DNA from 2 places in the Mesorhizobium sp. M1027 genome. Region 1 is predicted to be linked to the other one. Evidence: predicted binding sites of a transcription regulator. Region 1 holds the regulator's gene; the other holds the start of a gene.

What was found. Region 1 encodes PhoB, which activates phosphate uptake and scavenging genes when phosphate is short. Its sites were predicted from a motif close to TGTCATNNANCTGTCAT; they were not measured.
Region 2: the regulator PhoB is predicted to act here: its motif matches at 5,476-5,492, upstream of NKH50_RS00565 (esterase-like activity of phytase family protein).

The regions. Positions count from the first base shown of each region.
Region 1 covers NZ_JAMYMW010000010.1:139,552-154,771, forward strand. The annotation lists gene NKH50_RS20365 (CHASE domain-containing protein) at 1-1,228, opposite strand, end outside; gene NKH50_RS20370 (ATP-binding cassette domain-containing protein) at 1,358-2,158, opposite strand; gene NKH50_RS20375 (sugar ABC transporter permease) at 2,174-3,538, opposite strand; gene xylF (D-xylose ABC transporter substrate-binding protein) at 3,683-4,723, opposite strand; gene NKH50_RS20385 (ROK family protein) at 5,008-6,252, shown strand; gene phoB (phosphate regulon transcriptional regulator PhoB) at 6,262-6,951, opposite strand; gene phoU (phosphate signaling complex protein PhoU) at 6,968-7,675, opposite strand; gene pstB (phosphate ABC transporter ATP-binding protein PstB) at 7,708-8,511, opposite strand; gene pstA (phosphate ABC transporter permease PstA) at 8,508-9,359, opposite strand; gene pstC (phosphate ABC transporter permease subunit PstC) at 9,363-10,352, opposite strand; gene pstS (phosphate ABC transporter substrate-binding protein PstS) at 10,412-11,470, opposite strand; gene NKH50_RS20420 (hypothetical protein) at 12,124-12,477, shown strand; gene NKH50_RS20425 (DUF2865 domain-containing protein) at 12,562-13,533, opposite strand; gene NKH50_RS20430 (hypothetical protein) at 13,860-14,075, shown strand; gene tolA (cell envelope integrity protein TolA) at 14,110-14,496, opposite strand; gene NKH50_RS20440 (glutathione S-transferase family protein) at 14,874-15,220, opposite strand, start outside.
Region 2 covers NZ_JAMYMW010000001.1:121,200-136,419, reverse strand. The annotation lists gene NKH50_RS00595 (ABC transporter permease) at 1-50, opposite strand, end outside; gene NKH50_RS00590 (ATP-binding cassette domain-containing protein) at 47-844, opposite strand; gene NKH50_RS00585 (substrate-binding domain-containing protein) at 931-1,944, opposite strand; gene NKH50_RS00580 (sugar phosphate isomerase/epimerase family protein) at 2,110-3,015, opposite strand; gene NKH50_RS00575 (Gfo/Idh/MocA family protein) at 3,018-4,049, opposite strand; gene NKH50_RS00570 (LacI family DNA-binding transcriptional regulator) at 4,246-5,271, shown strand; gene NKH50_RS00565 (esterase-like activity of phytase family protein) at 5,580-7,058, shown strand; gene NKH50_RS00560 (L,D-transpeptidase) at 7,206-7,871, opposite strand; gene NKH50_RS00555 (MATE family efflux transporter) at 8,193-9,665, shown strand; gene NKH50_RS00550 (MFS transporter) at 9,675-10,862, opposite strand; gene NKH50_RS00545 (TMEM175 family protein) at 11,041-11,616, shown strand; gene NKH50_RS00540 (hypothetical protein) at 11,730-12,011, opposite strand; gene NKH50_RS00535 (SDR family NAD(P)-dependent oxidoreductase) at 12,139-13,002, shown strand; gene NKH50_RS00530 (low affinity iron permease family protein) at 13,044-13,475, opposite strand; gene NKH50_RS00525 (DapH/DapD/GlmU-related protein) at 13,563-14,204, opposite strand; partial or broken gene NKH50_RS00520 (CreA family protein) at 14,301-14,787, opposite strand; gene NKH50_RS00515 (SCO family protein) at 14,992-15,220, shown strand, end outside.

The DNA of each region.
Region 1 (15,220 bases):
CGAGATCGGCTTTCTGCCAGCGTGAGCGCGTCAGCATGTCCTGGGAAGCCGCCATCGCCTGCAGCCGGGCCGAGAAAGAAGCCGAGAATTCCTGGACGTCGGTGGTGTGCGATGCTGTCTGGCGCGCGATTGCCAGCACCCGCGTGATCGAGTTCTTGATGCGATGCTTCATCTCCTGCAGCATCAGGTCTTTTTCCAGCAGGCTCTTTTCGGTCGTTTCGTGAAGCAGCGAGACCGCCTCATAGGCCCGCTCCTGATAGCGGGCCACCAGCGCGATGGCGCCCGCAAGCAGCAGTCCGAACAATCCGAGCATCACCGGGATGGCGCGCGAGGAAGGTTGCGAGAAAGCACTTGTCGGCCTGAACAGGACGACCCACGGCCGGCCGGCGACGGTGATCTTGCGGGTGACCAGCAGCCTGTCGCCGAGGCTCGAAACAGGCGGCGTTTCCGATTGGAACAGCAGGTTGTCGCTGTCCACCGTGCCGTCATAGATCTCGGTGTTAACCGGCAGCAATGGTGCCCGACTGAGCGCAGCCTGGAACAGGTCACGGGCGCGGAAGGCCGCATAAAGGAGGCCGGCAGTCGAGGATCTCGTCGCGTTCACGGCGTCCGGCGCGGTTTCGACATTGAGCCGGACGAAGACGAGGAACCCGGTAAAGGTCTGCGCGGCACCCGTATCCTTGCCGAGCTGCACGAGCCCGCTGGCGTGCTGCTGGTCGTCGGCCATCGCCTTTTCGATCGCCTCGCGCCGCGCCGGCCCGGTGAACATGTCGTAGCCGATGCTGGATTTGTTGGACGGATCCAGCGGTTCGAACAGCACGATGGGCGTACGCCACGGTAAGTTCGTGTCGGGGTAGATCGGGTGGCTTGCGCCGTGATCGTGCAGGATGTCGCGCTCGACCGCCGCCTCGTTGCCAGTTTTCGCCAGGCGGAGGAAACCGATGCCGCGCAGACCGGCGAAATTATTGTCGATGTCGAGCGCGTTGAAGAAAGCCTTGAACTCGCCTTGCGAGATACCGCCATTGCGCGCGTCGAACAGCGCTCGCGTTGCGCGCAGCAGCGACAGGTCCAGGTCGATGCGGCTTTCGATCCGGTTAAGCGCGTCGTCCGCCGTCGCCTCGAATTTAATGCGGGCCGCCTCCTGGGTGGCAAAATAGGCAAAGCCCGCCATCGTCAGGCTGATCAGCGCGACGGCGATAAAAGCGACGGTCGGAAACAGCTTCTTCAATTGCAGATACGTCCCGTGGACGGTTCGGCATCTTTATGGGCAAGTCCCGACGCCAACACAATGCCCAGGCCAAAGCATGGTGACGACTGGCACATTTTGGCGGCTTGTGATTAGCCGGCTAATTCTCGTTCATGCGGCGATCTTCAGCGCGCCCGGCCCCGGAATGGCGCCGGGTGGGCACTTGCCGAGGATGATCATACCGAGCACTTCGTCCTGGGTGACGTCGGTTGTGCGCGCCGTGCCGACAACCCGACCGTTCTTCATGACGCAGACACGGTCGGCAAGCTCGAACACGTCGTGAATATCATGGCTGATCAGGAAGATGCCGATGCCGTCGGCCTTGAGCTGCTTGACCAGTTCGCCGACCTGCGCCGTCTCTTGCGGCCCAAGTGCCGCCGTCGGCTCGTCCATGATCAGGATGCGAGCATTGAACAGGATGGCGCGGGCGATCGCCACCGACTGCCGCTGGCCGCCCGACAGCTTTACCACCGGCTCCTTGAAGCGTTGGAAACGCGGATTGAGCCTGCCCATCACCTTGCGCGCCTCGGCCTCCATGGCGACGTCGTCGAGCGTACCCCAGCCGGTCATCAGCTCGCGGCCGAGAAAAAGGTTGGCGGCCGCATCGACATTGTCGGCCAGCGCAAGCGTCTGATAGATCGTCTCGATGCCGTACTTCTTGGCGTCGCGGGGGTTGGAGATCGAAGCCTCCTCGCCGTTGACGAAAATCTGGCCCGCATCGCGCTTATAGGCGCCGGACAGGATTTTTATCAACGTCGATTTGCCGGCACCGTTGTGGCCGAGCAAAGCCATCACCTCGCCCGGGAAAAGATCGACCGAGGCATCGTCGACGGCGCGAATGCCGCCGAAGGCGATCGAGATGTTGCGCATGTCGATCAGCGGCGTGCCCGTGGGAGCGGTCTTGTCGGCCATGATCGTTCCTCCTCCCTAAACGCGTTTGCGATAGACGGTATCGAGCCAGACCGCGAGCACCAGCACGGCGCCGACGACGATGCTCTGCAGCGGTGAATCGATGCCGAGCAGCACCATGCCGGATTGCAGCGACTGCATCAAAAGTGCGCCGAGCATGGCGCCGAGCACCGTGCCGGAGCCGCCTGCAAGTGACGTGCCGCCGATGACCGCGGCGGCGATGACCAGCAGTTCGTCTAGCGTGCCCAGCGCATTGGTCGACGAGTTCTGCCTGGCTGACGAGATCGCCGCGGCGATCGTCGCCAGCACGCCCATGATCATGAACACCTTCATGGTCACCCAACGCGTGTTGATACCGGCAAGGTTGGCGGCTTCCGGATTGCCGCCGATGGCGAAGACATAGCGGCCGAAACGGGTACGCTTGGTGATGAAGGTCATGATCAGCCCGACGGCCACAGCCATCAGCACGGGTATGGCGATGCCATGGGCGATGAACAGCCCGCCTTCGGGAACTGTTATATTGTTGGCCGCCGCGTATCTGTTCACGATGCCGACCGGCCAAGGATAGGAATTGGCGAGCCATATGGCGCCCATGATGACAGCGCAGGTGAGGACACCGAGGAACGTCTCGGCCCAGATCGGGCGCAACGGAAAGCGGAACCGCTTGCGCTGCACCCGTCCGTTGAGCAGCATGAACACAACCGCCAGGCACGCGATAATTCCGACGATCCAGCTCCATCGCGCGCCGATCGAACCCGCCGGCCCACCGCCCATCAGCTGGAACGTGGCATCAAGCGGCGCAATCGTCTGACCGCTGGCGACCCACCATGCGGCACCCCGCCAGACCAGAAGGCCGCCCAGCGTCACGATGAAGGCCGGCACCTCGAGATAAGCGATGATATATCCCTGGAACGCTCCGATAAGAAGACCGAGCGCCAGGCCAATGGCCAGCGCCAGGATCCAGATCCAGGGGTTGCCGAGTTGCAGACCGATCATTCGCACCAAGAAATGCACCTGCGCAAAGCCCATGACCACGCCGATCAGGCCTTCGGCGGAACCGACCGACAGGTCGATATTGCGCATGACGATAACCAGCACCATTCCGGCGGCCATTATGGCCACGGCGGAAGTCTGCACCGAGAGGTTCCAGAGATTGCGTGGCGTCAGGAAGGTCCGGCTGTCGAAGTCGAACGGATTGACGCCGAGCCGTACGCTGGAAACGACATGCAGCCCGATCCAGATGACCAACAGCGCGCCGACCATGCCGAGCATGCGGGTGTCGATCTCGGTTGCCTTGAGAAACCGGGCAACGATGCCGAGCTCGGATTCCCGCGCCCGGTCCGCCGTGCTGTCGACCGGCGTGTTGGAAGTCGTGTCGGTCATCATGTTTCTCCCGCCGGGTTGCCGTCTGCCGCGGATGCCGGAAGCAGCCTAGAAATTATCCGCCGGAAGCGGAAAAACAATTCTTTTTGAAAAAAACGCCGCGGCATTACAGCCGCGGCGTTCTCTACGCTTGGAAACGACGGATCAGTTGCAGACCGCAACAGTGCCAGCCGCCACGCCGGCGCAGACCTCTTCTTTCTTGATCCAGCCGGCGTCGATGACGACGTTGAGGTTATCCTTGGTGATGGCGACCGGAGTCAGGAACAGCGACTTGACCGTGTTGCCGCCGGGCGTGGTGAAATCCTTCACGCCGGCAATGTCGGTCATCTGCTTGCCGTCGGCAAGCTGCGAGGCGATCTCGGCGGCGTTCTTGCCGAGCTCGCGCGCGTCCTTCCACACCGACACGGTCTGTGTGCCAAGCGCGATGCGGTTCAGCGCGGCGTGGTCGCCGTCCTGGCCCGAGACCGGAACCGATCCGGCCAACCCTTGTGCTGTCAGCGCGGCGACGACGCCACCGGCGGTGCCGTCATTGGCCGCGACCACGGCATCGACCTTGTTGTCGTTGGCGGTCAGGAACTGTTCCATGTTCTTCTGAGCGTTGGCCGGCAGCCAGCCGTCCGTATAGGCCTCGCCGACATTCTTGATCTTGCCGCTGTCGATGGCCTCCTTCAGCACCTCCATCGAACCGGCAAACAGGAAATCGGCATTCGGATCGGAACCCGAACCCTTGATGAAGACGTAGTTGCCTTCCGGCTTCACCTTGAAGACTTCGCGGGCCTGCATGCGGCCGACCTCCTTGTTGTCGAAGGTCAGATAGAACACGTCCTTGTTCTCGATCAGCCGGTCATAGCCGACGACCGGGATGCCTTCGTCCAGTGCCTTCTGCACGGCCGGCCCGATGGCCGAGGCATCCTGTGCGAGGATGATCAGCGCATTGGCACCCTGCGAGATCAGGCTCTCGACGTCGGTGAGTTGCTTGCCGGGGTTGGACTGTGCGTCGGCGGAAATATACTTGTCGCCGGCGGCCTCGATGGCCGCCTTCATTGCGGCCTCGTCGGTCTTCCAGCGCTCTTCCTGGAAGTTCGACCAGGAAACGCCGATGAGCTTGTCTTTCGCCTGCGCCACCGACGCCAGCGCCAGCGTCATGGCGACACCCGCCAGAATGGCGGCCGTGAATTTCTTCATCATATCCTCCCTGCGCCGCGTACGGCGTGACCAATTGCTCAACGACCAGCTTAGAAGCTCTAATTTTTTCGAGCCTCGAAAAAATACTGGCCCGATCTCCGGCTGCTGTCAACATCGATTCTGATGGATTTTGATGACTGTGCGAGTTTTTTCGAGCGTCGGAATAAACGATGACAGCGCCACCTGCATCTGACACTATTTGCCGCATCCGACACTATTTGTCGGACATTACCGACGGCTTCCGGTTCATGAGCGGCCGCGGCAACCGGGAGGAAAGCAAAACGATGTCGGTCGGAATCCGCCATGACGATTTGCGCCGGCGCAACCGGGCGATGGTGATCTCGGCGGTGCGCCGGGCCGGCCAGCCATCGCGTACGGAGATCGCAGCCACCACCGGCCTCAGTCATTCAACCATATCGGCGATCTCCTCCGACCTGATACGGGAAGGCATCCTCGCCGAGAGCAAGGCAAGTGAGCCCGTTTCGTTGAAACGCGGTCGTCCACAGGTCGGCCTCGCCCTCAACCCGGAAGCGGCGGCGGTGCTGACTGTGGTGTTGTCGCTGAATTTCCTGTCGGCCGCCATTATCGACTATGCGGGACAGGTGGTCGCCGAGGAACAGCGCCGGCTGGACACGCTGACCATGCCGCGCGACGAGCTGATCCGCGAATGCATGGCCATCGTCCGGCGCCGGCTTGAGGACCCAGACCTTGACGTCCGCAGTGTCGCCCGCATCGCCCTGGCGATTCAGGGCATTACCGACTCCCCTGCACGCGCCATGCTGTGGTCGCCGATCACGCCGCAGACCGACATCGCCTTTGCCGACATGCTGGAGGACGAATTCGGCATCCCGGCCACGGTGGAGAACGACTGCAATATGATGGCGGTGGCTTTGCGCTGGCGCAATCCGGATCGCTATCGCGACGACTTCATCGCCATCCTGCTTTCGCATGGCATCGGTATGGGGCTTGTGCTGAAGGGCGAACTGTTCACCGGGACGCATTCCTCGGGCGGCGAATTTGGCCACATGATCCATCGTCCGGGCGGAGCGCTCTGCCGTTGCGGGCGGCGCGGCTGCATCGAAGCCTATGCCGGCAACTATGCCATCTGGCGCAACGCCAGGCAGATGAGCGAAGACAGCGAACCGGTCGCCGACGTCGGCGACGCCGACATGCGCGCGCTGGCCGCCCGCGCGCGCGAGAAGGATGGGCCGGAACGCGAGGCCTACCGCAAGGCCGGCGAAGCGCTGGGTTTCGGTCTCGGCTCGCTGTTCGCGCTGATCGATCCGGCACCGGTCGCGATGGTCGGCGCCAGTGCCGCCGCCTTCGATCTGATCGAGCCGGCCTTGCGCAAGGCCATCGCCCAGACCGCCGGCGGCCAGCACTCGGGCTCGATCTCCTTCGATACCGAGCCGAACGAATTGCCGCTGATCCGCGAAGGCTGCGCGATGCGGGCGTTAAGCTTCGTCGACCAGGAGATTTTCGCGCCGGGCGCGCAAATGAGGCCCGGCGTCAGAAAGAACGTCGCCTGACCAGGCGGGTCAATCTTCCCTGATCGCATAGCCGGCACCGCGGATGGTGCGGATGACATCCGGCATGCGGCCGTTATTGACGGCTTTGCGCAGCCGCCCGACATGCACGTCGACGGTGCGTTCGTCGATATAGATCGTCTCGCCCCAGACATTATCGAGCAACTGGCTACGCGAGAAGACGCGGCCCGGATGCCGCATCATGAACTCGAGCAACCGGAATTCGGTCGGCCCGAGCCGGATCTCGCTCTTCTTGCGATAGACCCTGTGCGATTCGCGATCGAGCACGATGTCGCCGACCTTCAGCACGCTGGACAGCACTTCCGGCTTGGCGCGCCGCAGCAGCGCCTTGACCCTGGCCATGAATTCCGGTGTCGAAAACGGTTTGACAAGATAGTCGTCGGCGCCGGTCGAAAGACCGCGCACCCGGTCGCTCTCCTCGCCGCGCGCGGTCAGCATGATGATCGGCAGCCGCTCGGTTTCGGGGCGCACGCGCAACCGGCGGCAGAGCTCGATGCCGGAAACCGCCGGTATCATCCAGTCGAGCACCAGAAGGTCGGGCACATTCTCCTGCAAACGGATCTCGGCTTCGTCGCCGCGTGTCACCACCTCGACCTGGTAGCCTTCGGATTCGAGATTGTAGCGGAGCAGCACGCCCAACGGCTCCTCGTCCTCCACCACCATTATGCGTGGTGCGATCATCGGCTGGGCACCCCCATCATGTCACCGGCGCGGACATTGTCGTTTCGTCCTGCTTCGGACGGTTGACCGGCAATTGCTCGCCGGTCAGCACATAATACGCATTTTCGGCGATGTTGGTGACATGGTCGCCGATCCGCTCCAGATTCTTGGCGCAGAACAGCAGATGCGTGCAAGCGGTGATGTTGCGCGGATCCTCCATCATGTAGGTCAACAGCTCGCGGAACACCGACGTGTATTTGACGTCGATGCGCTCGTCGGCGGCACGCAGCTTGGCCAACGCGGCCGCATCGCCTGCAGCATACTCCTCGATGACGCCCTGCACCTGGATGAGCACCAGCTGCGCCATCGCATCGATGGAATGCGATAGGTCGCGCGGCGTGACGCTGAGGCCGACCGCGCTCACACGCTTGGCGATATTCTTGGCAAGGTCGCCGATGCGTTCGAGGTCGCCCGCCATGCGGATCGCTCCGACGACATGGCGCAGATCGTGAGCCATTGGCTGGCGCTTGGCGATCAGGGTGATGGCGCGGTCGTCCAGTTCGCGTTGACGCGCGTCCATGATGGCGTCGTCAGAGACGACGCGTTGCGCCAGCACGTTGTCGGAATTCAACAGGGCCTTGGTCGCCCCGCCGACCATCGAACCGGCGAGGTCGGCCATGTCGCGGATCAGCTTGCTGATCTGCTCGAGATCCTCGTCGAAAGAAGCGACTGTGTGTTCGCCCATGGTCCTGTCCTCATATGCATGATCGGAACGGCTCAGCCGAAGCGGCCAGTGATGTAGTCCTGCGTGCGCTTCTCGCGGGGCGACGTGAATATCTTCTCGGTCCGGTCGAACTCGACCAGTTCACCCAGATACATGAAGGCGGTCTGGCGCGACACGCGCGCCGCTTGCTGCATGTTGTGGGTGACGATGACGATCGTGTAGTCGGCTTGCAGCTCGTCGATCAGTTCCTCGATCTTGGCCGTCGACAGCGGGTCGAGGGCCGAAGCCGGTTCGTCGAGCAGAATGACTTCCGGCTTCACTGCCACGGTGCGGGCAATGCAGAGCCGCTGCTGCTGGCCGCCGGACAGGCTCAAGCCGCTGGCGTTTAGCTTGTCCTTGACCTCGCTCCACAGCGCGGCCCGCTTCAACGCTTGCTCGACGCGGCCGTCCATCTCGGACTTGCCGAGATTCTCGTAGAGCCTGACGCCGAAGGCTATGTTCTCGTAGATCGACATCGGGAACGGCGTCGGCTTCTGGAATACCATGCCGATCTTTGTCCTGAGGAGGTTGAGATCCTGCGACCGGTCGAGAATGTTCTTGCCGTCGAGCAGCACCTGGCCCTCGGCGGTCTGTTTCGGGTAGAGCTCGTAGATGCGGTTGAAGACGCGCAGCAGCGTCGATTTCCCGCAACCCGAAGGGCCGATGAAGGCCGTGACGCTGCGCTCGGGCAGCGACAGGCTGATGTCCTTCAGCGCCTTGCTCTGGCCGTAGTAGAAGTTGAGGTTCTTGACCTCGATCTTCGTCTTCTCGGTGACCGTTTCGGTCATCGTCATGTCCGGAGACAACATCTGTGTCATCTGTCCTCTCTGCGTCCGGTAAGGCTGCGGGCGAGGATGCTCAAGCCCAGAACCGTCAGGGTGATTATGAGTGCGCCGGTCCACGCCAGTTGCTGCCATTCCTCGTAAGGGCTGAGAGCGAACTGGAAGATGGTCACCGGCAGGCTGGCCATCGGCGCGTTGATATTGCTGCTCCAGAACTGGTTGTTGAGCGCGGTGAAGAGCAGCGGCGCCGTCTCGCCGGAAATGCGTGCTATCGCCAGCAATATGCCGGTGACGATGCCGGACAATGCGGCGCGGTAGGCGACCGAACGGATCACCACCCAGCGCGGCGCGCCGATCGCGGCACCGGCTTCACGCAACGCGTTCGGCACCAGGTTGAGCATGTCTTCAGTGGTGCGCACGACCACCGGAATGACCAGGATGGCAAGCGCCACGGCGCCGGCAATGGCCGAGAAATGTCCCATTGGCCGCACCATCAATTCATAGACGAACAAGCCGATGATGATCGACGGCGCCGACAACAGGATGTCGTTGATGAAGCGGACGACGGTGGTGATGCGCGAAAAGCGTCCATACTCGGCCATGTAGGTTCCCGCCAGCACGCCGATCGGCGTGCCGACGACAACGGCGATGATCGTCATCAGCAGGCTGCCCGCGATGGCATTGAGCAGGCCGCCGGCCTCGCCCGGTGGTGGCGTCATCTCGGTGAAGACCGCGAACGAAAGCCCGGCTGTGCCCTTATAGACCAACGCACCGAGGATGAGCGCCAGCCAGGCAAGCCCGATGCCGGCGGCGACGACGCAAAGCGCCATCATCACCGAATTCCTGGCTTTGCGGCGGCTGTGGAGCGATGAGGATGTCGACATCGGTCAGGCTCCCGTACGGGCGTCGATCCGCATCAGCATATAGCGGGCGGCGGCAAGGATCAGGAAGGTGATGACGAACAGGATCAGGCCGAGCGCGACCAGCGAGGAGGTGTAGAGGTCGCCGTCGGCCTCGGTAAATTCATTGGCGATGGTCGCCGAAATCGTCGTGCCCGGTGCGAACAGGGAGGCACTGATGCGATGCGCGTTGCCGATGACGAAAGTCACCGCCATGGTTTCGCCGAGTGCCCGGCCGAGGCCAAGCATGACGCCGCCCATGATGCCGATGCGGGTATAGGGAATGACCACGCGCCGGGTCACTTCCCAGGTCGTGCAACCGATGCCGTAGGCCGATTCCTTCAGCACCGCCGGCACCGTATCGAAGACATCCTTGGTGATCGAGGTGATGAAGGGCAACACCATTATGGCGAGGATCAGCGCCGAGGTCAGAAGGCCGATGCCGTAAGGAGGGCCGGCGAAAAGGCTGGATAGTCCCGGCACGCCGTGGAAGATGTTGATGATGAAGGGCTGTATCGTCGTCTGCAGGAATGGCGCGAACACGAACAGGCCCCAGATACCATAGATGATCGAGGGAATGCCGGCCAATAGCTCGACCGCTATGCCGATCGGGCGCCTGAGCGGGCGCGGGCAGAGCTCGGTGAGAAAGATCGCAATGCCGATGCCGATCGGAACCGCGATCAGGATGGCGATGGCCGCCGTTACCAGGGTGCCGTAGATCGGCGCCAGTGCGCCAAATTTTTCCGTGACCGGATTCCAGCTCTCAGTCGTCAGGAAAGAAAAGCCGAAGGACGACAGCGCCTGCCATGAGCCGGCAAACAGCGAGATCGCGACACCGCCGAGGATGACCAGCACAAGGATTGCGGAAGCGCGGGTGAGTCCGCGAAATATGGCATCTGTGAGCGCGAAGCGCCGCACCGTAGCGTCCCTGGCCCGGGCTGCTGCAGATGATGGCATGGCATCGGAAGCGATGGTCATTGGGTCCTCGCGATTAAAGGCAACAGGGAGGGCGCCGTCGACGCCCTCCCTGGAGGAGATTACATAGCCGAGTAGAGCGGCTTGCCATCGTCGCCGACGACTTCCTTGGCCCACATGGCCTTGACGCTCTCAACCACCTTGTCGGGCATCGGAACGTAGTCCAGCTCGCCGGCCATCTCGTCGCCCTTGTCATACGCCCAGGCGAAGAATTTGAGCGCTTCGCCGGTGGTCGCGGCGTCGTCCGGCTTCTTATACAGGAGGATCCACGTCGCCGCCGTCATCGGCCAGGACTCGGCGCCCGGCTCATTGGCGAGGATCACCCCATAGCCCGGCTGCGAGCTCCAGTCGGCATTGGCCGCTGCCGCCGAGAACGCGGCTGCGGTGGGCTCGACCTTCTTGCCGTCCTTGTTGATCATGTCGGTGTGGGTGAGCTTGTTCTGCTTGGCGTAGGCGTATTCGACATAACCGATCGCGCCGCCGGTCTGGGAGACGTTGTTGGCAACGCCCTCATTGCCTTTGGCGCCGATGCCGACCGGCCATTCCACGGCCTTGTCGACGCCAACCTTTTCTTTCCAGTCCGCGCTGACGTCGCCGAGGTAATAGGTGAAGTTGAACGTCGTGCCCGAACCATCGGAACGGTGAACGACCGCGATCGCTTGCGAAGGCAGCTTGACGTCGGGATTGAGCTTCTTGATCGCCTCGTCATCCCAGCTCGTGATCTTGCCGAGGAAGATGTCGGCCAGCGTCGGGCCGTCGAGAACCAACTCGCCCGGCTTGATGCCTTCGAGATTGACGACCGGAACGATGCCGCCCATCACCATCGGGAACTGAGCCAGTCCGGACGCTTCAAGCTCGTCGCCCTTGAGCGGCGCATCCGAAGCGCCGAAGGTAACGGTCTTGGCCTTGATCTGCTTGATACCGCCGCCGGAACCGATCGACTGGTAGTTGAGGCCAACGCCGGTGTCTTTCTTGTAGGTGTCGGCCCACTTCGCATAGATCGGGTAGGGGAAGGTGGCGCCGGCGCCGGAGATGTCCGCGGCGAGCGCGGCGGACAGAGTGAGGGTGGTCGTCGCCGCCATTGCAATCGCAACGGCCGCCGAGCGGATGAAATGTCTCATGTGGCCTGCTCCTGTTCGGAATATGGTCTCTCGGCGCCATTCCTCCGGCGCCCGCTGAGGCCAATAGCCCCCGATTATTACAGTCGCATGACAGTTTCATGTCGCTCCGGTAACGTCGTCCAGCCGGGTTAAGAAGGAGCGGCCGCGGGCTTTGTCGGCATGGGCCGCGGTTTGCCGCTGGAATCAGCAGCTTGCGTGATTTCCGGCCGGCATCGTCGGCTCGGCGATCGCAGCCACCGGCTTTAAAAGAAAAAAACCGGACGGGAGCGCGTTGCATGCAGCCAGAACGTGTCATGGCCGCGCCATCGCCGAAACAGGTCCGTTGGGGTAAATCTGACCCTGTTTCTTGCCGGCGGTCGCTGCTCCCGCCCGTAACTGGAGGAGCGGAACTTCGAACATCCCATTGTCGCCACTGAGCGCGGCTTTGGTATGGTGCGATCGCACCATGGCCTTACGCTGGAAGCGTTGACGAATCGCAAGTTTCTAACTCGCGCTGGATCCCCATTCGCGCCCGACTCGGCGCTCGATCTTCGAGCAAGGCCTTCGACGGGAAGCGCGACGACTTCTACTTCACGGTATCTACTCCCTTCGCCCTATTCCGCCGGTTGTCGGTTAGGCCGAAGCGGCGTTATAAGCTTGCAGGGGTATTGCTGATGTCTCGACGGATTCTGCCTGTCTTCCTGTGCCTGGCGCTGCCTCTGGGAAGCGGCTGCGCTCGCAGCTATGACGGCACCGTGATCATTCCCAAGCCGCTCGATGTTCGCCGGTTCTGGGACCGTCCTTCGCCGCAGGCGCAAGCCGAACAGTCGCAACTGGAGACCGACGTCTTTCCAGTGGCGCCGCAAACGACGAAAAGGCCGGCGATGCGCAGGAATGCAGCTTCCGTTGCAGCGCCACGGAGGAGGGCCACCAACAACCCACCCGTGCTGTCGCCGGAGCCGACGAAGGCGCTAACTTGCAGGAACGTCAGCGAGCCCGGCAAACGTGCCCGCATGGTCTGCGAATAACCAGCCGACGTCGGTCGACGGCCCTACGCCTCGAAGCGGCTATCCGGTCAAAAGTTCGCCGTCTCGGAACATCGCCCGCCTAGGTCAGTTCGCCGGGAAAAAGGCCGGCCCGACCACTCTCACCGGCCGCGCGCCGATCGCCCTTTCGATCGACTGATGCTGGGCAGCGCCTTGCACCTCGGCAACCGGCGTTTTTGCCTCTGCAGGAACGGCACCGGCGGTTTCGATCCCGGATTCAGGAATTTCCGCGACGATGCCAAAATCCGGCTTTGCCGTCGGCAAAGGAATGATGGCGTTGGTCATGTTGGCCGGTGTCACGGTTCGTGCCCTGAGTTCGGCGACGCGCCGATAATAGCGCTTGACGTCGCAGGCCTTGAAGTTCGCGTCGTCGCGGTACCGGAACGCGGCAGGTAGCTCCACATAGGGTTTTCCCGACTGGAGCGCGACCATCTCTTCAGTCTCGCGAGTGGCGTCGCTCAGCGTGTAGAGGTCGACGCCGGCATCGTCGCAGATATAGCGGCACTGATCGACCGTTTCCTTCAGATCGTCGCTCTTGGCGAACTGCGATCTTGGCGCGGGGAAGAAATATCCGTCCGACAAGCGAACGCAAAACAGCATCCGATTGCCGCCCATTGTTGCGCCTGCGAATTGGGGTTTGGGTGCTGTGCGCTGCTGCGCCGGCTGTTTCTTGGCAGCGGGGGCGGCGCAGCCCAGCGCGACAAACCTGGCCTTCAATCCGGACGTGTCCCTGCCCGAATTCGACAGTCTGGCGATCTGGCGTTGCACCTCCGCCTTGCTGGCGACCAGGTCGGCGCAGGGGTTGAAGAAGAAGCCGGCCGTTTTTGCCGTGCATCGGCGTTGTCTCTCCAGCTTTTGAAGCGCGGCGAGTTGCCGGCGCAGTCGGGCAAGCTCGGGGCTGGTCCCGCCGCTGCGCCCCGCCGAAAACAATTGGCTCCTGATAGCACCGCAGCTATCCGCGTAGGAGAAGGATGTCCCGAGCGCAATGGCTATTGCCGACACCAGCATCAGAATCGTGAGGAACCAGAAGCGTGTCATTGGAACGACCATTGTCCTTGTTGCACCGAGAACAGGATTTCTTTGTCGACTATGGATAAGTGCTGGCTAAATCAGTTATACCTAATTGAAGTAGACCACAACACCATCGGAGACTTCAGTTCTAGTGTAGTAAATCCACTCGCGTGAATTCAATATTACATTTTTATTTCAAGATTGAGACGAACCGGCAGCAACGACGCCCGCCACGGCGAAATTTGAAGCGCGCGGCTGGTTCCGCACCGCGATCAATCCGGCGTTGCCGGCCGGCCGTTGCTGAAACCTTAGCCCCAGGTTCGGCGTTGAGCGGCCAAAGGAGGAGACCGAAGATGTCGATCCACTTCACTGTCGCGGGGCTGACCAGGAATCTGTTCCATTCACTTGGGCTGGACCATGAACGCGCACCAAGGCCACTCGATCACGAGCAGAGGCTTTTGCTGGAGTGCTATCTCGCCGGCCAGATTCCGGAATCGGCCTGGAGCGACTATGTCTTCGAGATGCCGGAACTGGCGCGACATGTCGAGGCCAGACGAAGCCGCCACTAGATCCCGAAAAGTGGAATCCGGTTTTTGGAAAAGATCAAGGCGAAGCCTTCACTCGCGGTGCAGCCTGTTCTTGTTTGGGCGAGTTGAATTGCAGAGTGAACACCTTGCCCGGGATGCCTTGAGCCAGCGCCGGTGAAAAGCTCAACGGCAGGCAATGGTCCACGGCCGCGACCGCCGCGTCGACAAAAGCTTGGCGCGCCTTCTCCTCGCCGGCGACGCGGATGGCGGTCGGCTTGGGCCGGCCGATCAGCGTGCCATCGCGCCTGAAGCTGAAGCTCAGGGTGACGGTGGAATTCCCGGCATTCGCCGGAGGGGTCCAGCACGCCTGGATGGCAGCCCCGACCTCGGGCATGGTGTTGAGCGTCGCTGCATTCGATTGACCGGTTGCGCCCACCAGCATGGCGCCTGCAATCACGATCATTCCAGCAATGCTTTTCATGGCAGGGCCTCTGTCCTTGAACCGCCCTCGAGGACGGGACGAACTTCGATGGTAGGGCCGACGGCGGCGATGACAAGATGGCGGCGACGCGTTTCATCAGCCATGCAGGCGTCGTGAAACGCCGTCTGGCGCAACTTCGGCAGGGGCTGAAATAAGCAAAAGGCCGGCGCGCAGCCGACCTTTGCTTCCCATCCGCGCCAGTACATCCGTGGTCGCGGGCTGGAGGTGGATTCAGTAGAAAGGGTTTAGGTTAACGAAACCTTAAGCTCCCCACATCGTGCAAACAGGGGAGATTAAAAAAATCCCCAATTCATTACCGGCTCCTGCAGACGTGCGGACGACCGCTATTGGCATGTGCCTCAGGCGTTGGCCTGCGACCTCACATAGGCGATATAGCCGCGCACGTCGCCGGCCGGCTCGGCATAGGCCTTGCCGAGCTTCTTCTCGATCGCCGCCATATAGTCTTTTGCCCATTGGGGCAACGCATAGTCGATGACGGCGAGGAACTCGAGCGTCGCCGCCAGACGGATGTCGGCGATCGACGGGTCCTTGCCGCCGATGAACGGCTTGCCGTTCCTGAAGAAGGAGTGAAACACCTCCAGCGGCTCGGCTATCGCTTCTATAGCGGCCTTCTGGGCTTCCGACTTCTTGTCGGGATGAGCGTCGCTGTGCCCGACCTCGCCGGCATATTGCGGGAAATTCAGTG
Region 2 (15,220 bases), on a different contig from region 1:
TGCGTGCCGCCGAGGGGGCTCTGCAGATCGGGTTCCATGGTCTTGCTCATCGTGCCGCCCTCCCGGCGTCGCCCGCGTCGTGCAACCCCGGCAACCCGCTGGGGTGGGCGACGTCTTCCATAAAGTTGATCAGGTCTTCGGCCGACTTGACCTCGCTGCGGTCGGCGGTGAGCGCGACCTTGCCGCGGTCGAGCACCACGAAGCGATCGGCGATATCAAAGACGTGGTGAATATTGTGGCCGATGAACAGGATCGAGCGCCCGCTCGCCCGCACCTGGCGCACGAAGTGGAAGACCTTGGCGGTCTCGGTCAGCGATAGCGCGGTCGTCGGTTCGTCGAGGACTATCAGCTCCGCCTTCTTATAGATGGCCCGTGCGATCGCCACGCCCTGGCGTTCGCCGCCCGAGAGCTGGCCGACGATCGACTGTGGCGTGAATACTTTCGAGGTGAAGCCGATCTCGCGCATCAGCCGGCTCGCCTCCGCGACCTCCTTGTTGACCTTCAGCCAGCCAAGCCAGCCGGTGAGTTCGCGGCCCATGAAGATATTGCGCACGATCGTCTGCTGCACGGCGAGGGCCCGGTCCTGGAACACCGTTTCGATGCCGGCGTCGCGCGAGCGCGCAGGGTTCCATCCGGTCACCGGCTTGCCGCGGACGAGAATCTCGCCGCTGGTCGGTTTGACCACGCCGGACAGGATCTTGATCAGCGTCGACTTGCCGGCGCCATTATCGCCGATCAGGCCGACCACCTCGCCGCGATCGACGCTGAGATTGACCCCGCCCAGCGCATAGACCTGGCCATAGGACTTACTGATGTCGCGCAGTTCGATGATGCGTTCCGCCATGGCGATCCTCGCTTGATTGTCGCGTGCCGGCCTTTTCGCCGGCGGTCCCGCCGGCCGGGCTCGATCCCGGCCGGCGGCTTGGGAGGTCAGCGCAGCGCCTGCTTGGCGAGCTCGGCGACGATCTCGTAATTCTGCGGCGTGACGAAGCCGGCGCCGGTGTCGACATTCATCGGTGCGAGACCCAGCACAACCTGCTGGCAGAGGCTGAGGATCGGCAGATAGCCTTGCAGGAACGGCTGCTGGTCGGCCGTCAGCTGCACCCAGCCGCCCTTGAAGCCCTCGACGATCTGCGGGCTGGTGTCGAAGCCGAAGTTGAAGATATCGCCCGGCTTCCTGCCCGCCGCCTGCATATAGGTGGGCACATTGCCCAGCATCTGGCCGCCGGGATAGCCAACCGCCTTGACGTCGGGATTGTTGAGCAGTGCCGCGGTGATCACCGGAAGGGCCAGATTTGGGTCGGAAGCCCATTCGCCGCTCGGCGGCGAGGAGAGCTGTATGACCTCGACACCCGCTTCCTTAAGGGCAGCGACAGTGCCGCGCTCGCGCGCGCCGCGGCTCTCGTTCTCGAACGGGCCGATCATGATTGCCTTGTCGCCGGCCTTGAGCCCGGCCAGCTTGACCGCCTCGGCGCCGAGCGCGCGGCCCTGCTGCTCCTGCTGGGCGCCGACATAGCCGCCGCCGAACGCCGCCGTGACCGTCGGCACCGGCACGTTCTGGTACATCATCTTGATGCCGTCCTTGTGCGCCTGTTCGGCCAGCGGCATGATCGCGGCGTCGCCGGGGTGGCCCATCATGGCGATGCCTTGGGGCTTGACCGCGACAGCCTCGCGCAATTGCTGCACCATCTTCTCGACATCCCACTGGGAAAAGATGTAGTCGACCTTCGGCCCGAGATCGGCCGCCGCCTGCTTCGCGCCATTATAGACGATCGTGCCGAAGGCATCGCCCTCGGCGCCGCCGACGAAGAAACGGATATGGACATCCTTGCACCACTGGGCATCGAGCGCCTGCGCCGGCAAGGTCGAGAGTGCGGCGGCGAGCACCATCGCGGCTGCCGCGACGGTCGAGCGCAGAACTGTCCTTCTCATCGCAATGCTCATGCACTTATCCTCCCTTTGTTCCCTCGCTAGCCGAGGGGTTTCGACGATCGCTTCGGCATTGCGCCGCAATCTTTCGCTGGCCGGCACCTCCCGCCGGCTTGTCCTGTTTTTATGCATGTCGTTGTCGCAAAACCGCTGGGCACTTTTGCGCGACATGCATTAGCCTCACACCGGGTTCGGCAGGTAGCTCGCGCCTCCCCGGCATTGTTGGAGATAATCCAGCGCACGCGCCTGGCCGGTGATCTCGAGATCGCCGCGATAGACCGGGTCGTGCCAGCCCTCGATGTCGATGGCACCTTTGTAGCCGGCCAGCCGCAGCTCACTGATCACCCGCGCCCAGTCGCTGTCGCCGAAACCCGGCGTGCGCATCTGCACGAACGGCAGGCGGCCGAACACGCCATGTTCGCGGATCACGTCCCAGCGCACCGTCGCGTCCTTGCCGTGGACGTGGAAGATACGCGGCGCCCATTTGCGGATCTGCGGGATCGGGTCGATCAGATAGACCAGCTGGTGGCAAGGCTCCCACTCCAGGCCGAGATTGTCGTTTGGCAATTCGTTGAACATCAGCTCCCAGGCGTCCGGGTTATGGGCGATGTTCCAGTCGCCGCTGGCCCAGTTGCCGTCCATGGCGCAGTTCTCGAAGGCGATGCGCACGCCCTTGTCGGCGGCCCGCTTTGCCAGCTTCCCCCAGACCTCGCGGAAGCGCGGCAGGCTGTCGGGCAGCGGCTTGCCGCGGATGCGGCCGGTAAAGCCGCTGACCACATTGGTGCCGAACAGATGCGCGTTGTCGATGATCGTTTCCCACGCCTGGAGCACGCCGCGATCGACTTCACCGCTCTCCAGCGGGTTGCCGAACACCCCGATTGACGAGACGACGACATCGGCATCGCCGATCGCCTCGCGGATCTCGCCTGCCAGCCGTGGAATGTCCTTGCCGCCCAGCGTCTGCCAGAAGAACGGCTGGATGCTCTCGAAGCCGAGCGGCAGAATCTGCCTGACATAGGCGGCCGGGTCGTCCAGATTGGCCCGCACCATTGTGCCGATCCTGATGTCGAGCAGCGGGTTTGGCATCATCATCCTTCCTTTTGAGCGATAGCGACCCGGCGCCCGGTTTCGGCGCTCTCGATCGCAGCGAAAACCATGGCCAGGCTTTTGATGTTGTCGGCGCCGCGCGTCTCCGGCGCGGTGCCGGTCTCGACGGCGCGGACGAAATCCTGGATGATGCCGAGATGGCCGCCGACGCGATCTGCCGGGTCGAGCGGCGGCACGGCTATCGATTCGGTGCGGTCGAACAGGCCTTCACGGACCGGCCGCACGACTTCCGCCTTCAACCCGTCCGCGCCGTCCCAGACAATGCTGCCGCGCTCGGCGACGATCCGCCATGTACTGTCCCAGCTGGTACGGAAGCCGGCCGCGCACCAGCTGCCGGCATAGGTGAACAGCTTGCCGCCGCCGAGGTCGAAGCTTGCGGTTGCCGACGACCCTTGCCGATACCAGGAATTGACCGGCTCCCACTCCTGGCAATAGACGCCGGCCGGTTCGCCGGCCACCATGTAGCGGGCTGCATCGAATGTGTGGATCGCCATATCGAGCAGCAGCACATGGCGCATCTCTTCGCGAAAACCGCCGAAATGCGGCGCAACGAAGAAATCGGCGTGGATGCTGGTTGGCGCACCAATGGCGCCGGAATCGAGAAAGCGCCGGATGCGCCTGACATTGGCGACATAGCGGCGGTTCTGCACGACGGCATGGATGCGGCCGGCGCTGCGGGCCGCCTCGACAATGGCACGCGCATTGTCCGGGCTGTCGGCCAGCGGCTTTTCGGTCAAGAGATGGCAATGGTGGGCAAAGGCGGAAAGCGCGACCTCGCGGCGGGCGGCGGGAACCACGACGTCGAATACCGCGTCGGGCCTGGTCTGGTCGAGCACGGCGTCGAGCTCGGTTCCGATGACGGCACTCGAAAGCTCGTATTCGCGCGCCCTTGCCCGCGCCCTTTCGGCGTCGATATCGACCAGGCCGACAATGGCGAGCTCGTCGATCTGCCTGGCTGCATCGAGCCACGCCTTGCTCATCGCTCCGCAGCCGACCAGGACGACATTGATCATCCAGCACTCCTCCCTCTCGGCCCCTCCAGACCGATCGTCACGACGTTCACGGCAGAGCCGCAAACGTTCTTCCGTAAACGTTTACGAGAACACACCCGATGGCGTAGAATGTCAATTGGCCGGCTGTGAAAAATCGTGGCGTCGGCTTGGCCCGGAGAGCAGCCGGTGCTAGCCAAGCAAGGGGGAGAACTGTCCTTTGGCGTCCAGCATTCACGACCTTGCGCGTCACCTGAATATTTCGATCGGCACGGTGTCGCGCGCGCTCAACGGCCGCGCCGACGTCAATGCCGACACACGCCAGCGCGTGCTCGATGCGGCCAAGAAGCTGAATTATTCGCCGAACCAGTCCGGCCGCAGCCTGCGGCGCGGCGCTACCCATTCGATCGCCTTCATGCTGCAGCCGCATCCGGGCGACCAGGAATATGGCGAGCCGTTCTTCATTCCGTTCCTGACCGGGTTGCAGGCCAAGCTCGCCGAAAGCGGCCTCGACCTGATCGTGGTGATGGGCGCGCCGGGCGACTATCAGCAGGAGCGCCTGCGCCGTGTCGTCGAGACGCGGCGGGCCGATGCCGTGGTGCTGGCCTGGACGCGGCGCGAGGACGAGCGCATCGACTATCTGACCCAGGCCGGTTTCCCGTTCGCGACGCTCGGCCGCAGCCGCTCCGGCGGCGATTCCTATCCCTCGCTCGACCTCGATTTCGAAAAAGCCGGGGCTGACGCGGTCGATCGTCTCGTCGCGCGCGGTCACCGCCGCATCGCCGCCATCCGCCCGTCGCTCGACCTCAATTTCGGCTATCTGTTCCTCGCCGGCTATCGCAAGGCGTTGCGGCGGCACGGCATCGAATTCGACCCCGAGTTGATCGCCGACGGCTTCATCAACGAGGCCGGCGGCTACGCGGTGATGCCGAAGGTCATGCACTCCAAGGACCCGCCGACGGCCATCATCTTCAACAACGACGCGATGGCGCTTGGCGGCTGCAAGGCTCTGGCCGAGGCGGGCATCAGGCCCGGCCACGACGTTGCGGTGATCGTCATCGTCGACACCCCGCTCTGCCGCTATTTTTCGCCGGCGCTGACCGGCTTCCGCCCGGCGCTCGAGCCGATGGGCGAGCGGTTGGCCGAAATGCTGCTGGCATCGATCCCGGCTTACGCCGGCGCCGAAGGCGCACGCATCATCCGTGAAGTCTGGCCGCTGCAGCTGATCGCGCGCGACAGCGATTGAGCGCGGCACTTCCCTTCTCCCCTTGGGGAGAAGGTGGCCGAGCCCACGGGTCTTGCCTTCGGCAAGCCAGAGGACAGGCTCAGCTCGGTCGGATGAGGGTGCTCCAGCTCGGCACCGAGGCACTCCGTCCAGCACCCCTCTTCCGTCTCGGCGCTGCGCGCCGATCCACCTTCTCCCACAAGGGACGAAGGAACAAGCGCCCTCTGTCACGCAAGTATCATGTTCGCGTCCTAGACATTTTTCGGAAAGCGCTGGCGGCATGTCGATGCGACGCCCGCTTCGGCTGTTTTGTCACAAAGAGGATTTCCATGAAAAACCTGCACCGAAACGCGTCCCTCGCGGTCGCGCTGGCGATGTTCACCGCCTTGACTCCGGCCTTGGCTGAAAACGCAGCGACCGTCGGCGGCGTCAGCTTTGTCAACAAGGGCCTGGTCGGTGTCGGTCGCATCCCGGCCAGCCAAAGGGACAAGTTCGGCGAGACGTTTGGCTCCGGCTCGGGCATGGCGATCGACGCTGCCGGCTGGACGCATGGCGCCGATGGCTATAAGGGCTCGCTGTGGCTGCTGCCGGATCGTGGCTACAATGTCGTCGGCACCACCGATTACCGTCCGCGCATCAACACGATTGCCATCGAATTCGCCCCGATCGCACCGGGTGCGGCACCAGCCGCCGGCCAGGAACAGTCGGGCCTCAAGGCAACCCTTGCCGACACCATGCTTTTGACCGACGACAAGGGCGCCGACGCAACCGGCCTCGATCCGCTCAACGGCGTGCGCGCCGCGACCGACGACATGCCGATCCTGCCCGAAGCCAACGGCAAGCTCGCGCTCGATAACGAGGCGATCGTGCGGCTGCCCGACGGCACCATGTTCATCTCGGACGAATATGGTCCGAACATCTACCACTTCTCCGCCGATGGGCGTCTGATGTCGGCAACGCAGTCGCCGGCGGCGCTTGTCCCGATGCGTCATGGAACGCCGAACTTCGCGTCCAACAATCCGGGACCGGGCGCGGCAGACCCAGATCCGACGGATCCCGAAACCGGCCGTCAGAACAACCAGGGCCTCGAAGGCATGGCACTGACGCCGGACGGGAAGTTCCTGATCGCTGTGCTGCAATCGGCCCCCAGACAGGATGGCGGCGATTCCGCTTCGACGCGCCAGAACACGCGCGCGCTGGTCTACGATGCCTCGGATCCGGCCCAACTCAAGCTTGCGCATGAATATGTTGTGCCGCTGCCGGTGTTCACCGATGCCAAGGGCAAGACCAAGATTGCCGCGCAGAGCGAAATCGTGGCTCTGTCGGACAAGACCTTCCTGATGCTGGCGCGCGACAGCGGCAACGGCCAGGGGGTGAAGGGCGACACCTCGCTCTACCGCGAGATCAGCGTCGTCGATGTGTCGGCGGCAACCGACATCGCCGGCACCGAGTTCGACAAGGACAAGCCGGTTGCGCCCAAAGGTGAGCTCGATCCCTCGGTGACGCCGGCCAAGCTGACGCCGTTCATCGACATCAACGACAAGACCGAGCTCGGCCACTTCGGGCTGCACAATGGCGCGCCCAATGACCGCAACAACCTTTCGGAGAAGTGGGAGGCGATGTCGGTGGTGAGCGTCCTCGATCCAACACGGCCCGACGACTATTTCCTGTTCGTCGCCAACGACAATGACTTTCTCACCCAGGACGGCTTCCAGGTCGGCGCGGCCTACAAGGCCGAAGATGGCGCCGATGTCGACACGATGTTCCTGGTCTATCAGGTCACGCTTCCAGGCCTAGCCGGGAAGTAGCGACACCCCCAGGCAGGCGGACGCGCCGAACGCGTCCGCCTGCCTGGCACGATCGAACGGTCGGGCCCTTCAGTTGCGGCTCGCCGGCACAAGGATTGTGTTCTAGTGGGTTTGCAAAACCTAAGACTGATGATCCGTCGAAGGCACTTACCTCAACATCTCCGCGTCCTTTGGCACGCCCGCATCGATCGGCTCGGCCGTCCTGTCCGACACGGCGGCGATCTTCCCGGCGGCCGACAGGTTCGGGCGCACGAAGACCGGCGCGACGCCGTCGACGCGGCTGTAGAGGTCGATAATGTCCTGATTCATGAAGCGCACACAGCCGGAGGAAGCGTTCTTCCCGATGGAATCCCACTCCGGCGTGCCGTGCAGCCGGTACATCGTGTCCTTGCCGTCGCGGAAGAGATATAGCGCGCGTGCGCCCAGCGGGCTGTGCGGGCCGGGCGGCATGCCGTCCTTGTATTTCGCCAGTTCCGGCCGGCGCTGGATCATCTCCGGCGGCGGCGTCCAGACCGGCCACTTCTTCCTCGCCTGAACCACGGCGCTGCCGGTCCATCCGAAACCGGCCTTGCCGAGGCTGACGCCATAGCGAATTGCCTTGCCGCCGTCGCGCACCAGATAGAGGAAGTGCTCGGAGGTATCGACGACGATCGTGCCGGGTTTTTCTCCGGTCGGATCGGACACGATTTGGCGCACGAATTTCGGATCGACCTTGGCTACCGGGATTGCCGGCAGTTGATAGCCCTCGTCGACGCGCGCCGCATACATACTTGCGGCATCGCCGAAAGCCGGATCGCTTGGCGCCGCGGTCACTGGCGGCGCCGCTACGTCCGTCGTGGTGCACGCCGAAAGAGCCACGGAGGCCGCGCCCAAAGCGGATGCACCAAGAAACGCACGCCGTTCAGGCGCTCAAAAAACAGCGGAATATCGGACATGAACCCCCGGCTTGCCCATGAGATCTAGGAAAGATGCGGCCCCACGCGTGCAGGATCAATATACGATTCCGGAAGCTTTGAGAACATGATTGGATCAAGGCACGCCAGGCGGAATTCGCAACGCTGCGTCGACCTGTCTCGTTAAATCGGCAATCATTGCGGACCGGACTCAAGATAAGCCTTCGCCGAGTTGCCTGCCATGGACGACAAGATGCCCGCACGCCGGCGGACCAGCGACCTCACCAGTGGACCTATCCCGCGTACATTGCTGCTGTTCGCCCTGCCGGTGCTCGGCTCCAATGTTCTGCAGTCGCTCAACGGCTCAATCAATGCCGTCTGGGTCGGTCGTTTCCTCGGCGAAGCGGCGCTGACCGCCACGTCCAATGCCAACCTCGTGCTGTTTTTCATCCTCGGCACCGTCTTCGGCATCGGCATGGCGGCGACCATCCTGGTCGCGCAATCGGTCGGCGCCCGCGATCTGCCCGAAGCCCGCCGCATCGTCGGCACCAGTGCCACCTTCTTCTTCCTTGTCTCGGTGGTGTTCGCGGTCTGCGGCTGGATCTGGGTCGATACAATCCTCAATGCGCTCGGCACGCCGGCCGATGCGTTGCCGCTGGCGCGTTCCTATCTGCGTATCATTTTTCTCGCCGTACCGATGATGAACCTGCTGTCCTTCGTCATGACGGTGCTGCGCGGCGCCGGCGATTCGCGCACGCCTTTCCTATTCATGGCGCTGGCCGTCGTGCTCGACGTCATTTTGAACCCGTTGCTTATTCTCGGCATCGGCCCGTTCCCCGAACTCGGCATCGCCGGCTCGGCCGCCTCGACGCTGATCGGCCAGACGGTAAGCGTGGTTGCCATCCTGATCGTGCTTTATGCGCGCAAGCACCCGCTGCGGCTGGCCGGCGCCAATCTCGCTCTGCTGCGGCCGGACCCGGCGCTGCTGCGCATTGTCGTCTTCAAGGGCGTGCCGATGGGCCTGCAGATGATCGTCGTTTCGGCCGCGGCGCTGACGGTGATGGGCATGGTCAACTCGTACGGCTCGCAGGTCGCGGCTGCCTACGGCATAGCCGCACAGCTCTGGACCTATATCCAGATGCCGGCGCTCGCCATCGGCGCCGCGGTCTCGTCCATGGCGGCGCAAAATGTCGGCGCCGGGCGCTGGGACCGGATTGGCCGCATCGCCACCTCCGGCGTCGGCTTCAACCTTGTGCTCACCGGCATGCTCGTCGCGCTGCTGTTCGTATTCGATCGCGCGGTGCTCAGCCTCTTCCTTGGCAGCGACAGTGCAGCAATCGACATCGCCACTCACATCAACAAGATCGCGTCGTGGTCCTTCATCCTGTTCGGCATCACCATCGTGCTCTTCGCCACCGTGCGTGCCACCGGCGCGGTGATGCCCCCGCTGATCATCCTGGTGATCTCGGTGCTGCTGGTGCGCACCAGCTTCGCCTATTTCTTCCGAAGTGCGATCGGTGAGGAAGCGTTGTGGTGGAGCTTTCCGGCCGGCTCTATAACCTCGCTCGTGCTGGCCGCGGCCTATTATCGCTTCGGCCGCTGGCGCAGCCTGCACATGATCGAAAGCCGGCCGGCTGCCGGCGAACCGCCGGATACCGGCCTCGGCGTACCGCGCCAGCGCGCGCATCTTTCGCCCGAGACACCGAACGGCTGAAAGGTCGGCTCAGCGCGCGTATTTCGCGCCAAACCCGAGAGCGACCAGGGAAAAGACGACAATCATGCCGGCAAAGGCCAGGCTTGCCACGGTCGCACCTGCCACCGTCGACAGAACGCCGATGCCGATCACCGGCAGCGCGTTGCCGCAAAAACAGCAGATGAAGAAGGCCGAGACGACTTCGGCGCGCCGGTCCGCTGGCGCGATCTCGTTCACCACTTGCAAGCCGCCGCGATAACCGAGCGCTGCCGCCACGCCGCACAAGGCGGTCCCGGCAATCATTGTGGCCATCGATGCGAAGACCTGCGCCGCAACAATCAGCGCGACGGTTGGAATCATCAGCGCAAGCGCCGCGAACATCGCGGCTCGGCTCGAAAGACGTGCCGTCACTACAATGGTGGCGGCCGTCACGATCGCCAATTCAAAGAACAGAGCGCCCGCTTCGGCATGGTTGGTTACCTGCAGCTGCTGCGCCAAAATGCTCGGTGCGAGTGCTGCATAAAAGCCGACCAGTGCCATTGCGCCAAAGCCGGTCACCGCCGGCGCAACGAAATTTGGGCGGATGGCATCGGGCACGGAAAGGCGCGGCCGCGTCGAAACGTCAGCCAGTTTCCCCGGCCGCGAAACGGTTTCCTGCGTGCGCCAGACCAGCAGGGTTACAGTCGCGAGCATCGCCAGGTAGACGACGAATGTCAGCCTGAGCGGCCAAGGCGCGTATTCGGCGAGCAACCCGGCCCCCAGCGCACCAAGGCCGAGACCGAGGAAATTGGTGCTGGTGGCAATCGTCGCCGCCTGTGACTTGTCGTCGGTCGGGAGCAATTCGGCAAGCCAGGCGGTGCCGGTACCCGCGCCGACGCCGATTCCCAATCCGCTCAGAATTCGGGCGACGTCGAGCCAGGCGACATTTTCGGCGAACAGGAAAACCACCGCGCTGACGACGGCCACCGCCATTCCGGCCAACGCCATCGGACGGCGCCCGATGACATCTGACACACGCCCCAACATCAGCAGCGCCGCCAGATTGCCGATGACATAGACGGCGTAGACCAGCGTCAAAGTGATCTGCGAGAAGCCGAAGACCTGCTTGTAGATGATGTAAAGCGGCGTCAGCGCGGTGCTGCCGGCGAAAAGAGCCGCGATCATGGCGGCCACGGCGGCCGCTGCAGCGCGCCCGCCGAGTTCGTAATCGCGCGTCATGACTTGAGCGTGAGCAGTCATTTTTCGGACCTTCTTGCTGTTCGGGATCTGACACCCTAACGCCTTTTTTTCGTCAGCCGTTCCCCCCTCCCCGACTTGCTCCTGACAATTTTGGCAGCTTTGCGATGGCGCTGAGCGAGATCCTCTTTTAACTTCAGCGGATTGTCAGGGGAGATTGATGGGCAAGGGACGAGTCGAGGCATTCACCGATGGCGTGGTCGCCATCATCATCACCATCATGGTGCTGGAATTGAAGGTGCCGCATGGCGAGGATTTTTCCGCGCTGGCGCCACTCTGGCCGGTATTCCTCAGCTATGTGCTGTCCTTCATCAATGTCGGCATCTACTGGAACAATTTGCACAACATGTTCCATACCGTGCAGCGGGTCGACGGCCGCGTGCTGTGGGCGAATCTCAACCTGCTGTTCTGGCTATCGCTGATGCCGGCGACGACAGCCTTCATGGGTGAGAACCATTTCGCGCCGGTGCCGGTCGCCGTTTATGGCGTCGACCTGGCGCTCTGCGCCATCGGCTTCAACATCCTCACCATAGCCCTGCATCGGCTGCACGGCAGCGAAACCCTCTTCGCCAGGGCTTTGGGCAATGACCTCAAGGGAAAAATCTCGCTGGCCCTCTATATCGCCGCCGTCGCGCTGACCTTCGTCAATCACTGGATCGGTGTCTCGATCTATGTCCTGGTGGCGATGGTCTGGCTAGTGCCGGACAGGCGCTTCGAGCGGCTAATCGAGAAATAGGCAGACCAAGATCCCGAACCGAAGGACCGCGTCAACGAAAAGTGGATGCCGGTTTTCGGAAAAGATCATGAGAAGATAGAGCCCATACCGAATCTTATCGAATGAAACAGGCTCTAGCCTCGCATTTCTTTGAGCTTTTCCGCTACCGAAGCGGCAAGGTCGGCGTAGCGCTCCTCCAGCCGCTCGGCCGCTTTGATCACTGAAAAATCATGGCCGAATTTTTCCAGCGCCATGCGCAGCTTTTCGACGAATTCGGCCTGTTTTTCGAGCGCCGAAAACAGCGTTTTCACTTGCGCTTCGCTGATGTCGGGGTTGGCAAGCATTTGCGGCACTTCGCGGCTCATCTGGTCGCCGGTTGCGGTCTGTTCTTTCAGGATCTCGATCCAGTCGGTCAATCGTCAGTCTCCTTTTCGATATCAGCATGCGCAGCGCCCGCCGACGCGGTCAACCCGAAGATGTCGCACCGGCTTGCGCGAGCCTCTTTCCGCGCTAAGTTCGCCGCGGCCAGAACAGGAGAAAATCATGACCACCGACGCCGAGATCCAGACCGCCCTGCCCGCACTTGCCTCCGGTAATGTCGCCGTCATCACCGGCGCGGCCAGCGGCATCGGCCTCGCCGCGGCCAAACGGCTGGCGGCGATGGGCATGAAGATCGTGCTGGCCGATATCGGCGGCGCACGCCTCGATGAGGCCCGACATGCCGTCGCTACCTTCGCCGGCGAGAGCGCCGTGCTTGCTGTCGCCACTGACGTCTCGAAAGCCGACGACCTCGAACGGCTGGCCGAAAGGACATTCGGCACCTTCGGCGACGTCTCGCTTCTGATGAACAATGCCGGCGTCGGCAACAACCCCGGCAAGCCGTGGGAGAACCGTGACGCCTGGAAGCGACTGCTGGACATCAATTTCTGGGGTGTCGTGCATGGCGTCGAGGCCTTCGCGCCGCGCATGCTGGCGGCTGGAAAGCCCGGCCTGATCGTCAATACCGGCTCCAAGCAAGGCATTACCACGCCGCCCGGAAACCTCGCCTACAACGTCTCCAAGGCCGGCGTGAAGACCTATACCGAGGGCCTTGCACACGCGCTGCGCAATGAGCCCGGCGCAAACGTCGCGGCGCATCTGCTCATTCCGGGGTTCACTTTTACCGGCCTGACCGAAGGCGCCACCGAAAAGCCGGCCGGCGCCTGGACCGGCGAGCAGGTCATCGACTTCATGCTGGCCTCGCTGCTGCGTGGCGACTTCTACATCCTGTGTCCCGATAACGAGGCGACCCGGTCGATGGACGAAAAACGCATGGCGTGGGCGATTGGCGACATCATCGAGAATCGTCCTGCTCTGTCGCGCTGGCACCCGGACTACAAGGAAGCCTTTGCAGCATTCATGGAATGATCCCGCGACCGTTCGGGCAGGAACCCGGACAACAAGCTCGCTCACGCCGCCGCGTGCTTCTTCGCGTTGCGCTTTTTAGCCACCGCCTTGGATGCGGCCATGTCGGCGATCTGTTCGTCGTGCCGCTTCGCCGCGCGTTCACATTTGGCGCGGATTTCCTCGAGCTCGGATTCGGTCAGGTGCTCGATGCCGATAAAGGTATTTTTGGCTTTGCTGACGCGGATCAGCTCGTCAAGCTTGGCCTGGATCGCCGCGCTGTCGCGGTTCTGGGTGTTCTGGATGAGAAACACCATCAGGAAGGTGACGATCGTGGTGCCGGTATTGATGACGAGTTGCCAGGTATCGGAAAAGCCGAAGACCGGACCGCTTACCGCCCAGACCACAATGATCAGGAAACAGACGGCAAACGTCGGCGGCAGACCGGCAAGATGGGCGATATAGTTGGCGATCCTGGTGAACAGCTTTTCGATCATGGCAGGGAGAAACAATCGGCAACTGCTTCGAGTTCCCTGCGAGGAGGAATTCACTGTCAAACCGTGCACGCGCCGCGCTCGCAACGATCAGGTAGCGTCGTTTTCCCAGCGGTCGAGGAAAGCCTCGATGGGCAAGGCCTGCATGTCGGGGACTGCCCTGGCCAGTTTCTCGACCGGCCAGTCCCACCAGCCAAGACGTTCGATCCGGGCCGCAGTTCCCGCGCTGAAGCGCTGCCGCAATGGCCTGGCCGGAACGCCGGCGACGATTGCATAGGCCGGCACGTCTCGCGTCACAACCGCATTGGCACCGACGATCGCGCCGTTGCCGATCACCATGCCAGGCATGATCACGGCGCCATGGCCAATCCAGACATCATGGCCGATGCTGACGGGTCTCGCCCGCCGCCGGTCGCGGAATGCCTGATCGACACCCAGCCAGCGAAAGTACTCGTTGGGCCGATAGCTGACTTTGTGCTGCGTCAGCCGCTCGACCGGATGCTCCAGCGCATTGATGCGGCTGTTGGCGGCAATCGAGCAGAATTTGCCGATCGTCGTATAGATCGCCTCGGCATGCCGCTCGAAGTAGGAAAAGTCGCCGACCATCACCTCGCGCAGGATGACCCGCTCGCCGATCGATGCGTAGCGTCCAAGCTTGCAGGCCTTCAGTTCCGCCGTCGGATGGATGCGCGGCTCGGGATCTTTCAGGACAAGGTGTTCGGGACGGTCCATGCGGGCGCTTTACGCCCGCGCGCATAGTCTCGCAAGCCGAGTGCAGCGCCGCGCATCCGTTTGGACGCGCCAAGGACCCCGGAGCACCTTCAGTCTCTATTTCGGCTTGCCGCTGGTCCACACCACATTCTGGCCGTAGAGCGGCACGGTGGTGACCGACATTTTTGCCGAGCCATCCTGCACCTGGCGCGAATGCGAGAGGTAGATCAGCGTCTCGTTGGCCTTGTCGTAGATGCGGCACCACCTGCTTTTTCCAGATCAGGCTGATGCCTTGCTTGAACACCTCCTCGCCGGCCTCGCTCATGTCGATGTCCCCAATGGTGATCGGCCCGGTCTGGCGGCAGGAGATCGAGGAATCGGACGGGTCCTCGAACCAGTTGCCTTTCTGCAGGCGGTCGATCATGCCACGGTCGAAATAGGAGACGTGGCAGGTTACCCCCTCGACCTTCGGATCCTTGATCGCCTCGACGATGATGTCGTTGCCGAGCCAATCGACGCCGACCTTGCCGACTTCCTCGGCGGCGGCGGCGCCAGCGCCAATGACAAGGCATGCGGCCAACGCGCCGCCAATCAGTTTTCGCAAAGAGGCCTCCTGCGGTTCGAATTTTGCCGACCTCAGGTGGGACGAACGGCCGCGCTTTGCAAGCAGATCTCCTCCCACAGCATTGCCGGTTGCGGCAACGCGACATCTTTGCGTCGGCGCGACCGAACCGCTAAGAGTGTTCGCCAAGCCAGGGCTTCATGGCGCCAATCCGGCGCCCGATGGAAATGACGACGGACTTCACTGATGATGCGTTCAATTCTGGTCGGTATTCTCGTCCTGATGGCCGCTGGCATCGGCTGGCTAACGTTCGACTGGTACCGCGGACATTATGGCGGCGAGCCGTTCGGCGCGCCGTTCACGCTGGTCGACCAGAAGGGCGCACCGGTCACCGAAGCCGCCTTTCGTGGCCACCCCAGTGTCGTCTTTTTTGGCTTCACGCATTGCCCGGAAGTCTGCCCGACCACGCTTTTCG